Regions from separate parts of the Streptomyces sp. W1SF4 genome, predicted to be linked through region 3. Evidence: predicted binding sites of a transcription regulator. Region 3 holds the regulator's gene; each other region holds the start of a gene.
What was found. The regulator HrcA, encoded in region 3, represses chaperone genes, less so after heat shock. The targets are predictions, from matches to a motif close to TTNGCACTCNGNNNNNCNGAGTGCNAA.
Positions count from the first base shown of each region.

Region 1: groES (co-chaperone GroES) is a predicted target of HrcA. The motif match lies at 1,815-1,841, and genes of this name have one in related genera.
Region 2: groL (chaperonin GroEL) is a predicted target of HrcA. The motif match lies at 1,673-1,699, and genes of this name have one in related genera.

Region 1 covers NZ_CP034350.1:4,505,249-4,508,508, forward strand. The annotation lists gene D1J60_RS21175 (HAMP domain-containing sensor histidine kinase) at 1-953, opposite strand, end outside; gene D1J60_RS21180 (response regulator transcription factor) at 1,006-1,686, opposite strand; gene groES (co-chaperone GroES) at 1,985-2,293, shown strand; gene groL (chaperonin GroEL) at 2,405-3,260, shown strand, end outside.
Region 2 covers NZ_CP034350.1:4,105,342-4,108,601, reverse strand. The annotation lists gene groL (chaperonin GroEL) at 1-1,507, opposite strand, end outside; gene D1J60_RS19205 (cold-shock protein) at 1,833-2,039, opposite strand; gene D1J60_RS19200 (MoaD/ThiS family protein) at 2,422-2,700, opposite strand; gene thrC (threonine synthase) at 2,738-3,260, opposite strand, start outside.
Region 3 covers NZ_CP034350.1:2,561,650-2,564,909, reverse strand. The annotation lists gene D1J60_RS11985 (DUF3097 domain-containing protein) at 1-49, opposite strand, end outside; gene D1J60_RS11980 (MBL fold metallo-hydrolase) at 78-809, opposite strand; gene hrcA (heat-inducible transcriptional repressor HrcA) at 969-1,985, shown strand; gene dnaJ (molecular chaperone DnaJ) at 1,986-3,125, shown strand.

The DNA.
Region 1 (3,260 bases), 1.9 Mb from region 3:
GGCTCGGGGCGGGGCGCGGGCCCGCCGTCCAGGCGGGCCAGGAGCAGCAGGTCGGCGGCGATCCGCTGGAGCCGCCCGGTGTCGGCCAGCGCGGCGGCCACCGACGCCCGGTCGGGCCGCTCCATGGCCAGGGCCACCTCCAGCCGCGAGCGGACTGCGGCGAGCGGGTTGCGCAGCTCGTGCGAGGCGTCGGCGGTGAACTGGCGCTGGCGGGCGTCGGAGCGCTCCAGCCGGTCGAGGGTGTCGTTGACGGTCCGGGCCAGCTGGGCGATCTCGTCGCCGCCGCCGGGGTCGGGGACGCGCCGGTCGAGCTCGCTCGCGGTGACGGCGGCGAGCGAGGTGCGGATGGCGGTGACGGGGCGCAGCGCGCGGCCGGTGGCCCACCAGGCCAGGGCCGCCGCGAAGGCGGTCAGCGGGGGAGCGCCGGCGAGGAGGCCGGTGGCGATGGCGCGGGTGGCGTCGTCGACGTCGCCGAGCACGGTCACCGCGTACACGGTGTGCGGATCGTGCGCGCCGGGCGGGCCGGGGGCCTCGACCGCGACGACCACGCGCCGCTGCGCGCCGGGGCGGGCGGGCGGCAGTACGGCCGAGCGGGAGTCCTGGCCGGGGCCGGGGCGCAGTGCGTCGAGGCGCGGGGGGTCCTTGGGCGCTCCGGCGGCGGTGCTGGCGACGTCGCGGCCGTGGGCGTCGCGTACGAGGACCAGGTCGACCCCGCCGTCGGGCGCGGGCAGCCGGCCGCCGGGCGGGAGGGTCCGGGTGTCGAGCTGGGCGGCGACCTTGCGCGCGGCGAGCTCGGTGCGGCCGGTGGTGTTGTCGAGGAGGTTGCTGCGCATGAGGCTGTGGAGCCAGAGCCCGCCGGTGGTGAGGACCGCGGCCATCGCGAGGGCGGCGGCGAGGGCGGTCCGCGCGCGCAGGTTGCCCACGAGGCGGATCCGCGGACGCAGGTCGCCCACGAGGCGGCCGCGCGGTCTCCTGCCCTCCGGCCCCGCCCCCGGCCCCGCGCCCTCACCCACCGTCGGGAGCCATGCGGTAGCCGGTGCCGTGGACGGTGAGGATCGAGCGGCGGCCGAAGGGGGCGTCGATCTTCTTGCGCAGGGAGGAGACGTAGACCTCGACGATGTTCGGGTCGATGCCGTGCGGGGCGTCCCAGACCTCGTCGAGGACGTCCTGCTTGGCGACGGCCCGGCCGGGGCGCCGCATCAGGCAGGCGAGGACGCCGACTTCGCGGGCGGTGAGTTCGATGTCGTGGCTCCCGCGGCGGCAGCGGCGGTCGAGCGGGTCGAGGCAGAGGTCCCCGGCCCGGAGCTCGGCGGGTTCGGGGGCGGCGGCGCGGCGGGCGAGGGCGCGCAGCCGGGCGGCCAGCACCAGGAAGGAGAAGGGCTTGGTGAGGTAGTCGTCGGCGCCGGCGTCGAGCCCCTCGGCCTCGTCGTGCTCGCCGTCCCTGGCGGTCAGCATCAGGACGGGCGTGGGATCGCCGTGCGCCCGCATCCGGGCGCAGATCTCGGCGCCGCCGGGGCCGGGGAGCATCAGGTCGAGCAGGACGGCGTCGTACGGTCCGCCGGTGAGGGCCAGTTCGAGGCCGCGGTGGCCGTCGTGGGCGACCTCGACGCGGTGGCCTTCGGCGGACAGGCCCTGGCGGAGGGATTCGGCCAGGTTCTCTTCGTCTTCGACCACGAGGATGCGCACGCCCCAAGCCTCACATACCGGGCAGCGGCTCCTCGGGCCCCGGGGCGCCCCGGTCCGGTTCCCGAGGGGTCGGGGTTCAGCCGAACGGGGTGTTCGGCGGCCGGAATACGTGGAACCAGCGGACCGTGTTGGCACTCCGCTTGACCGAGTGCTAATCGCCGGAATAGTGTCACACCTGGCACTCGCCCCCGGTGAGTGCCAACACAGCGACAGGCTGGTCCGGCACCCGCGACGACGGATCGACCTGGTCGCCACCTCAGACAGTTAACCCCGGATCTCCGAAGGGGGAGGTCGGATCGTGACGACCGCCAGCTCCAAGGTTGCCATCAAGCCGCTTGAGGACCGCATCGTGGTCCAGCCGCTCGACGCCGAGCAGACCACGGCCTCCGGCCTGGTCATCCCGGACACCGCGAAGGAGAAGCCCCAGGAGGGCGTCGTCCTCGCGGTCGGCCCGGGCCGCTTCGAGGACGGCCAGCGTCTCCCGCTGGACGTCAACGTCGGCGACATCGTGCTGTACAGCAAGTACGGCGGCACCGAAGTGAAGTACAGCGGCGAGGAGTACCTCGTCCTCTCGGCCCGCGACGTGCTCGCGATCGTCGAGAAGTAATTCGCTTCAAGAAGTTTGCTTGAGCTGCGCCCCTGGTCACCCCGCTGATTGCCGGGCGGCGAGGGGCGCGGTTCGTTAAACCCGAGTTTTCGAGAGGGCTGAACCGCTCCCATGGCGAAGATCCTGAAGTTCGACGAGGACGCCCGTCGCGCCCTCGAGCGCGGCGTCAACAAGCTTGCCGACACGGTGAAGGTGACGATCGGCCCCAAGGGCCGCAACGTCGTCATCGACAAGAAGTTCGGCGCCCCCACCATCACCAACGACGGTGTCACCATCGCCCGCGAGGTCGAGCTGGACGACCCGTACGAGAACCTCGGCGCGCAGCTGGTGAAGGAGGTGGCGACCAAGACCAACGACATCGCGGGTGACGGCACCACCACCGCCACCGTGCTGGCCCAGGCGCTCGTCCGCGAGGGCCTGCGCAACGTCGCCGCCGGCGCCTCCCCGGCCGCCCTGAAGAAGGGCATCGACGCCGCGGTCAAGGCCGTGTCCGAGGACCTCCTCGCGACCGCCCGCCCGATCGAGGACAAGTCGGACATCGCCGCCGTGGCCGCGCTCTCCGCGCAGGACGCCCAGGTCGGCGAGCTCATCGCCGAGGCGATGGACAAGGTCGGCAAGGACGGTGTCATCACCGTCGAGGAGTCCAACGCCTTCGGCCTGGAGCTCGAGTTCACCGAGGGCATGGCCTTCGACAAGGGCTACCTGTCCCCCTACATGGTCACCGACCAGGAGCGTATGGAGGCCGTCCTCGACGACCCGTACATCCTGATCAACCAGGGCAAGATCTCCTCCATCCAGGACCTCCTGCCGCTGCTGGAGAAGGTCATCCAGGCGGGTGGCTCCAAGCCGCTGCTGATCATCGCCGAGGACGTCGAGGGCGAGGCCCTCTCCACCCTCGTCGTCAACAAGATCCGCGGCACCTTCAACGCGGTGGCCGTCAAGGCCCCGGGCTTCGGCGACCGCCGCA
Region 2 (3,260 bases), 1.5 Mb from region 3:
TCTGCAGCGCGGAGCGCGTGACCTTCGCCGGGTCGATGATGCCCTCGGCGATCATGTCGACGTACTCGCCGGTCGCGGCGTTCAGGCCGTGGCCGACGGTCAGGTTGCGCACCTTCTCGACGACGACGCCACCCTCGAGACCACCGTTGACGGCGATCTGCTTCAGCGGGGCCTCCAGCGCGAGCTTCACGGCGTTGGCGCCGGTCGCCTCGTCACCGGTGAGCTCCAGCTTCTCGAAGACCGAGGAGGCCTGCAGCAGGGCCACGCCACCGCCGGCGACGATGCCCTCCTCGACGGCCGCCTTCGCGTTGCGGACGGCGTCCTCGATGCGGTGCTTGCGCTCCTTGAGCTCGACCTCGGTCGCGGCACCGGCCTTGATGACGGCCACGCCGCCGGCCAGCTTCGCGAGGCGCTCCTGGAGCTTCTCGCGGTCGTAGTCCGAGTCGGAGTTCTCGATCTCGGCGCGGATCTGGTTGACGCGGCCCTGGACCTGGTCGCTGTCACCGGCACCGTCGACGATGGTGGTCTCGTCCTTGGTGATGACGACCTTGCGGGCGCGGCCGAGCAGGTCGAGACCGGCGTTCTCCAGCTTGAGGCCGACCTCCTCGGAGATGACCGTGCCGCCCGTGAGGATGGCGATGTCGCCGAGCATGGCCTTGCGGCGGTCGCCGAAGCCCGGGGCCTTGACGGCGACGGACTTGAAGGTGCCGCGGATCTTGTTGACGACCAGGGTCGACAGGGCCTCGCCCTCGACGTCCTCGGCGATGATCAGCAGCGGCTTGCCGGACTGCATGACCTTCTCCAGGAGCGGCAGCAGGTCCTTGACCGAGCCGATCTTGGAGTTGACGATCAGGATGTACGGGTCGTCGAGGGACGCCTCCATACGCTCCATGTCGGTGGCGAAGTACGCCGAGATGTAGCCCTTGTCGAAGCGCATGCCCTCGGTGAGCTCCAGCTCCAGACCGAAGGTCTGGGACTCCTCGACGGTGATGACGCCTTCCTTGCCGACCTTGTCCATGGCCTCGGCGATGAGCTCGCCGATCTGGGTGTCGGCGGCGGAGATGGAGGCCGTGGAAGCGATCTGCTCCTTGGTCTCGACATCCTTGGCCTGGGCCAGCAGGGCGGCGGAGACGGCCTCGACGGCCTTCTCGATACCACGCTTGAGGGCCATCGGGTTGGCGCCGGCGGCGACGTTGCGCAGGCCCTCGCGGACGAGCGCCTGGGCGAGGACGGTCGCGGTGGTCGTACCGTCACCGGCGACGTCGTCCGTCTTCTTGGCGACTTCCTTGACCAGCTCGGCGCCGATCTTCTCGAACGGGTCCTCGAGCTCGATCTCCTTGGCGATGGAGACACCGTCGTTGGTGATCGTGGGCGCGCCCCACTTCTTCTCAAGGACGACGTTGCGACCCTTGGGGCCAAGGGTGACCTTGACGGCGTCGGCGAGCTGGTTCATGCCACGCTCGAGACCGCGCCGGGCCTCCTCGTTGAACGAAATGATCTTGGCCATGTGAAGTGGTCCTCCCGGACAGGGGTGGATTGCTCCGGACCGCGCCCGCGCCCGCGACGGACGGCCTGCGGATCCGGCGGTTCCGTCCCGCCGGACCCTGCGGGCCTCACCGGCCCGGTCCTCGTCTTAGTAGCACTCTCACCTGGAGAGTGCTAACGCCAATGATTAGCACTCGACCCCCGCGAGTGCAAGCGGCTTCAGGCAACACGCGGGCGGCGCGCCGGTGACACGGGGCGACACGCAGGAGGGGCCCACATCCCCGTCCGGGATGTGGGCCCCTCGAGCATCCGTGCGTGCGTCGGTGGCCGATCGCGTTCGCTCCGGCTCAGCCGGCCGCTAGCTTGACCATGTCCGCCTGCGGACCCTTCTGGCCCTGCGAGATCTCGAACTCGACCCGCTGACCCTCTTCAAGGGTGCGGTACCCGTCCATCTGGATGGCGCTGTAGTGGACGAACACATCCGCACCACCGTCGACCGCGATGAAGCCGTAGCCCTTCTCCGCGTTGAACCACTTGACGGTGCCCTGAGCCATGCCTAACTCCCCTATTACTGGCCCTTGCGCGGGACCGCACTTCGCGGTCCCGGGTCAGAACTTGCGCCGGAACGCCTCGACCGCGGCTGAATGTATCCGCACCGGTGCTGTCAGCAACAGGTCAATCCGACGAGAAATCTGGACACACGGAAACCTGAAAATAAGGTGAAAAGCTGGCATATTCCAGGGCAACTCGGGCCAGACAAGCGGCACCAAAGGCCCAAAAGGCACGCTCATGTTGACTCAATGTCAACCATCCGTCGGCCCGCTCATATGCGGCGGGCATGAACAGCGGAGGGGACTGCCCCAACTCTACCGCGCCCAATCAAGCAGAATTGCCCCCTCCGCTTTTACCGGAGGGGGCAATTCTGATCTGAACGCGTCAGCAGCCGCCCGCGACGGCCGGGATGATCGAGACGCCGGCGCCGTCCGGCGTCGCCGCCTGCAGGCCGCCCTCGAAACGCACGTCGTCGTCGTTGACGTAGACGTTCACGAAGCGGCGCAGCTTGCCCTGGTCGTCCAGGACGCGCGCGGCGATGCCCGGGTGGCTCTTCTCCAGGGACTCGATGACCTCGGCCAGGGTCGCGCCCTCGGCCGGGACCTCGGCGGCGCCGCCGGTGTAGGTGCGCAGGATGGTGGGGATGCGGACGTTGACGCTCATGGCGCTACCGCCTTTCCGGATGTGTCAGGGGGAAGGGTCAGGCCAGGCCGGCGGCGCGGAACGCGTCCAGGCTCGGGCGGATGGTGGCCGTCTGGCCACTGTCCGCGGCCACCGCCTCCAGGGTCTTCAGGCCGTCACCGGTGTTCAGGACCACGGTGGTCAGCGCCGGGTCGAGCTGCCCGTTCTCGATCAGCTTCTTCGTCACGCCGACGGTCACGCCGCCCGCGGTCTCGGCGAAGATGCCCTCGGCACGCGCCAGGATCTTGATGGCCTCGACGACCTGCTCGTCGTTGACGTCCTCGACGTAGCCGCCGGTGCGCCGCGCGATGTCCAGGACGTACGGGCCGTCCGCCGGGTTGCCGATGGCGAGGGACTTGGCGATGGTGTTCGGCTTCTGCGGGCGCACCACGTCGTGACCGGCCTTGAAGGCGGTGGACACCGGGGAGCAGCCCTCGGCCTGGGCGCCGAAGATCTTGTAGGGCTTGTCCTCGACGAGGCCGAGCTTGATCAGCTCCTGGAGACCCTTGTCGATCTTCGTCAGCTGGGAGCCGGAGGCGATC
Region 3 (3,260 bases):
GCTTGGAGCGCTTCCACTGCGGGGTCAGGTCGGGGGAGTACTCACGCATCCGGCCGACACTAGGAGAGCCGGCGCCCTCAGGCCCCCGACACGCCGAACCTGGCCGCCAGTGTGTCGCGTTGCGCACGCACGAACTCCGCGTCCACCAGCGCTCCGTGACCCGGCACGTACACCGCGTCGTCTCCGCCCAGCGACAGCAGCCGGTCCAGTGCGGCCGGCCACTGGCCCGGCACCGCGTCCGAGCCGGCCTGGGGCTCGCCCGACTCCTCGACCAGGTCCCCGCAGAACACCGCCTCCCGCTCGCCCGGCACGAAGACGGCCAGGTCGTGCTCGGAGTGAGCGGGCCCCAGGTTCGCCAGCAGCACCCGTACCCCGCCGAGCTCCAGCGTCCACTCGCCCGACACCAGGTGCCGGGGCGCCTGGAGCAGGTCCGCCGCCTCGGTGGCCTCCGCCTCCGCCAGACCCATCCGGACCGCGCTCGTCCGCACCTCCTCGCGGCCCGTCGGCGCCGACAGCAGCCGCTCCAGGCCCACCGCCCCGAAGAACTCGGCACCGGCGAAGGCTCCGCCGCCCAGCACGTGGTCGAAATGTCCGTGGGTGAATGCGATATGGGTCACGCGCCGGCCCGTCAGCCGCTCCGCCTCGGCCCGCACCTGCGCGCCCTCGCGCACGGACGATCCCGGGTCGATCAGCAGCACCGACTCGTCCCCCACCACCAGTCCCACGGTGCAGTCCCACACCGGCAGCCGTCTCCGGCCGACCCGTCCGGTGACCCTTTCCCAGCCCGCCTCTTCCCAACGTACGTCCATGCGGTGACGCTACCCTGGCGGGCCGCCCTTGCCTGCGGCGTACTACCCGGCCGTACACTGACCGGGGGATCTCTGGCACTCACACGCGCAGAGTGCCAACAAGCCAGGACCGGCCCCGACGGCCTGACCGACGACCGACCGCATCCGGAGGTGTGCGCGATGCTCAGCGAACGCAGACTCGAGGTGCTGCGTGCCATCGTCCAGGACTACGTCGGGACGGAGGAGCCCGTCGGCTCCAAGGCCCTCACCGAGCGGCACAAACTGGGCGTCTCGCCCGCCACCGTGCGCAACGACATGGCCGTGCTGGAGGAGGAGGGCTACATCGCGCAGCCCCACACCAGCGCCGGCCGCATCCCCACGGACAAGGGCTACCGCCTCTTCGTCGACAGGCTGGCCGGCGTCAAGCCGCTGTCGACGCCGGAGCGCCGGGCCATCCAGAACTTCCTCGACGGCGCCGTCGACCTCGACGACGTGGTCGGCCGCACGGTACGGCTGCTCGCGCAGCTCACCCGGCAGGTCGCCGTCGTCCAGTACCCGTCGCTGACCCGCTCCACCGTGCGGCACGTCGAGCTGCTGTCGCTGGCCCCGGCCCGGCTGATGCTCGTGCTCATCACCGACACCGGCCGCGTCGAGCAGCGCCTCGTCGACACCCAGACCCCCTTCGGCGAGAACTCCCTCGCCGACCTGCGGGCGCGTCTGAACAGCAGGGTCGTCGGCCGCCGCTTCACGGACGTGCCGCAGCTGGTGCAGGACCTTCCGGAGTCGTTCGAGATCGACGACCGGGCGACCGTCAAGGCCGTCCTCGCGACCCTCCTCGAAACGCTGGCGGAGGAGGCGGAGGAGCGGCTGATGATCGGCGGCACCGCCAACCTCACCCGCTTCGGACATGACTTTCCCTTGACCATCAGGCCCGTGCTGGAGGCGCTGGAGGAGCACGTCGTGCTCCTGAAGCTGCTGGGCGAGGCCGGTGAGTCGGGAATGGCCGTAAGAATCGGTCACGAGAACGCCTACGAGGGACTCAACTCCACGTCGGTCGTGTCCGTCGGCTACGGTTCGGGCGGCGAAGCAGTCGCCAAACTCGGCGTGGTCGGACCGACCCGCATGGACTACCCCGGAACGATGGGAGCGGTACGCGCAGTGGCACGTTACGTCGGACAGATCCTGGCGGAGTCGTAAGTGGCCACGGACTACTACGCCGTACTCGGCGTGCGCCGCGACGCATCGCAGGACGAGATCAAGAAGGCCTTCCGCCGCCTCGCCCGTGAACTCCACCCGGACGTGAACCCGGACCCGAAGACGCAGGAGCGCTTCAAGGAGATCAACGCGGCCTACGAGGTCCTCTCGGACCCGCAGAAGAAGCAGGTCTACGACCTCGGCGGCGACCCGCTGTCCTCCTCGGGCGGCGGTGGCGGCGCGGGCGGCTTCGGAGCGGGCGGCTTCGGCAACTTCTCCGACATCATGGACGCCTTCTTCGGCCAGGCCTCGCAGCGCGGCCCGCGCTCGCGGACCCGCCGCGGCCAGGACGCCATGATCCGCCTGGACCTGGAACTGGACGAGGCCGCCTTCGGCACGACCAAGGACATCCAGGTCGACACCGCCGTCGTCTGCGGCACCTGCTCCGGCGAGGGCGCCGCCCCCGGCACCTCGGCGCAGACCTGTGACATGTGCCGCGGCCGCGGCGAGGTCTCCCAGGTCACCCGGTCCTTCCTGGGCCAGGTCATGACCTCGCGCCCCTGCCCGCAGTGCCAGGGCTTCGGCACCGTGGTCCCGACCCCGTGCCCCGAGTGCGCGGGCGACGGCCGGGTCCGCTCCCGCCGCAGCCTCACCGTCAAGATCCCCGCCGGTGTCGAGAACGGCACCCGGATCCAGCTCGCGGGCGAGGGCGAGGTCGGCCCCGGCGGCGGCCCCGCCGGCGACCTCTACGTGGAGATCCACGAGCTGCCGCACCCGACCTTCCAGCGGCGCGGGGACGACCTGCACTGCACGGTCACCATCCCCATGACGGCCGCGGCCCTGGGCACCAAGTGCCCGCTGGAGACGCTGGACGGCATGGAGGAGATCGACATCCGGCCCGGCACCCAGTCCGGCCAGGCCATCCCGCTGCACGGGCGGGGCGTCACCCACCTGCGCGGCGGCGGCCGCGGCGACCTGATCGTCCACGTCGAGGTCACCACCCCCGGCAAGCTGGACGCCCAGCAGGAGGAGCTGCTGCGCCAGCTCGCGAAGCTGCGCGGCGAGGAGCGGCCGATGGGCCAGTTCGCCCCCGGCCAGCAGGGCCTGTTCAGCCGCCTGAAGGACGCGTTCAACGGCCGCTGACGCGGGCGGCGGCACGTCGTACGAGCCCGGTCCGGGGAATCCCGGGCCGGGCTCCGTGCTTCCCGGACACCGCGCGGGGCGATTCCCGGACACACCGGGGAAGCGGACTATGCCAGGCGAATGCGACGGTTCGGC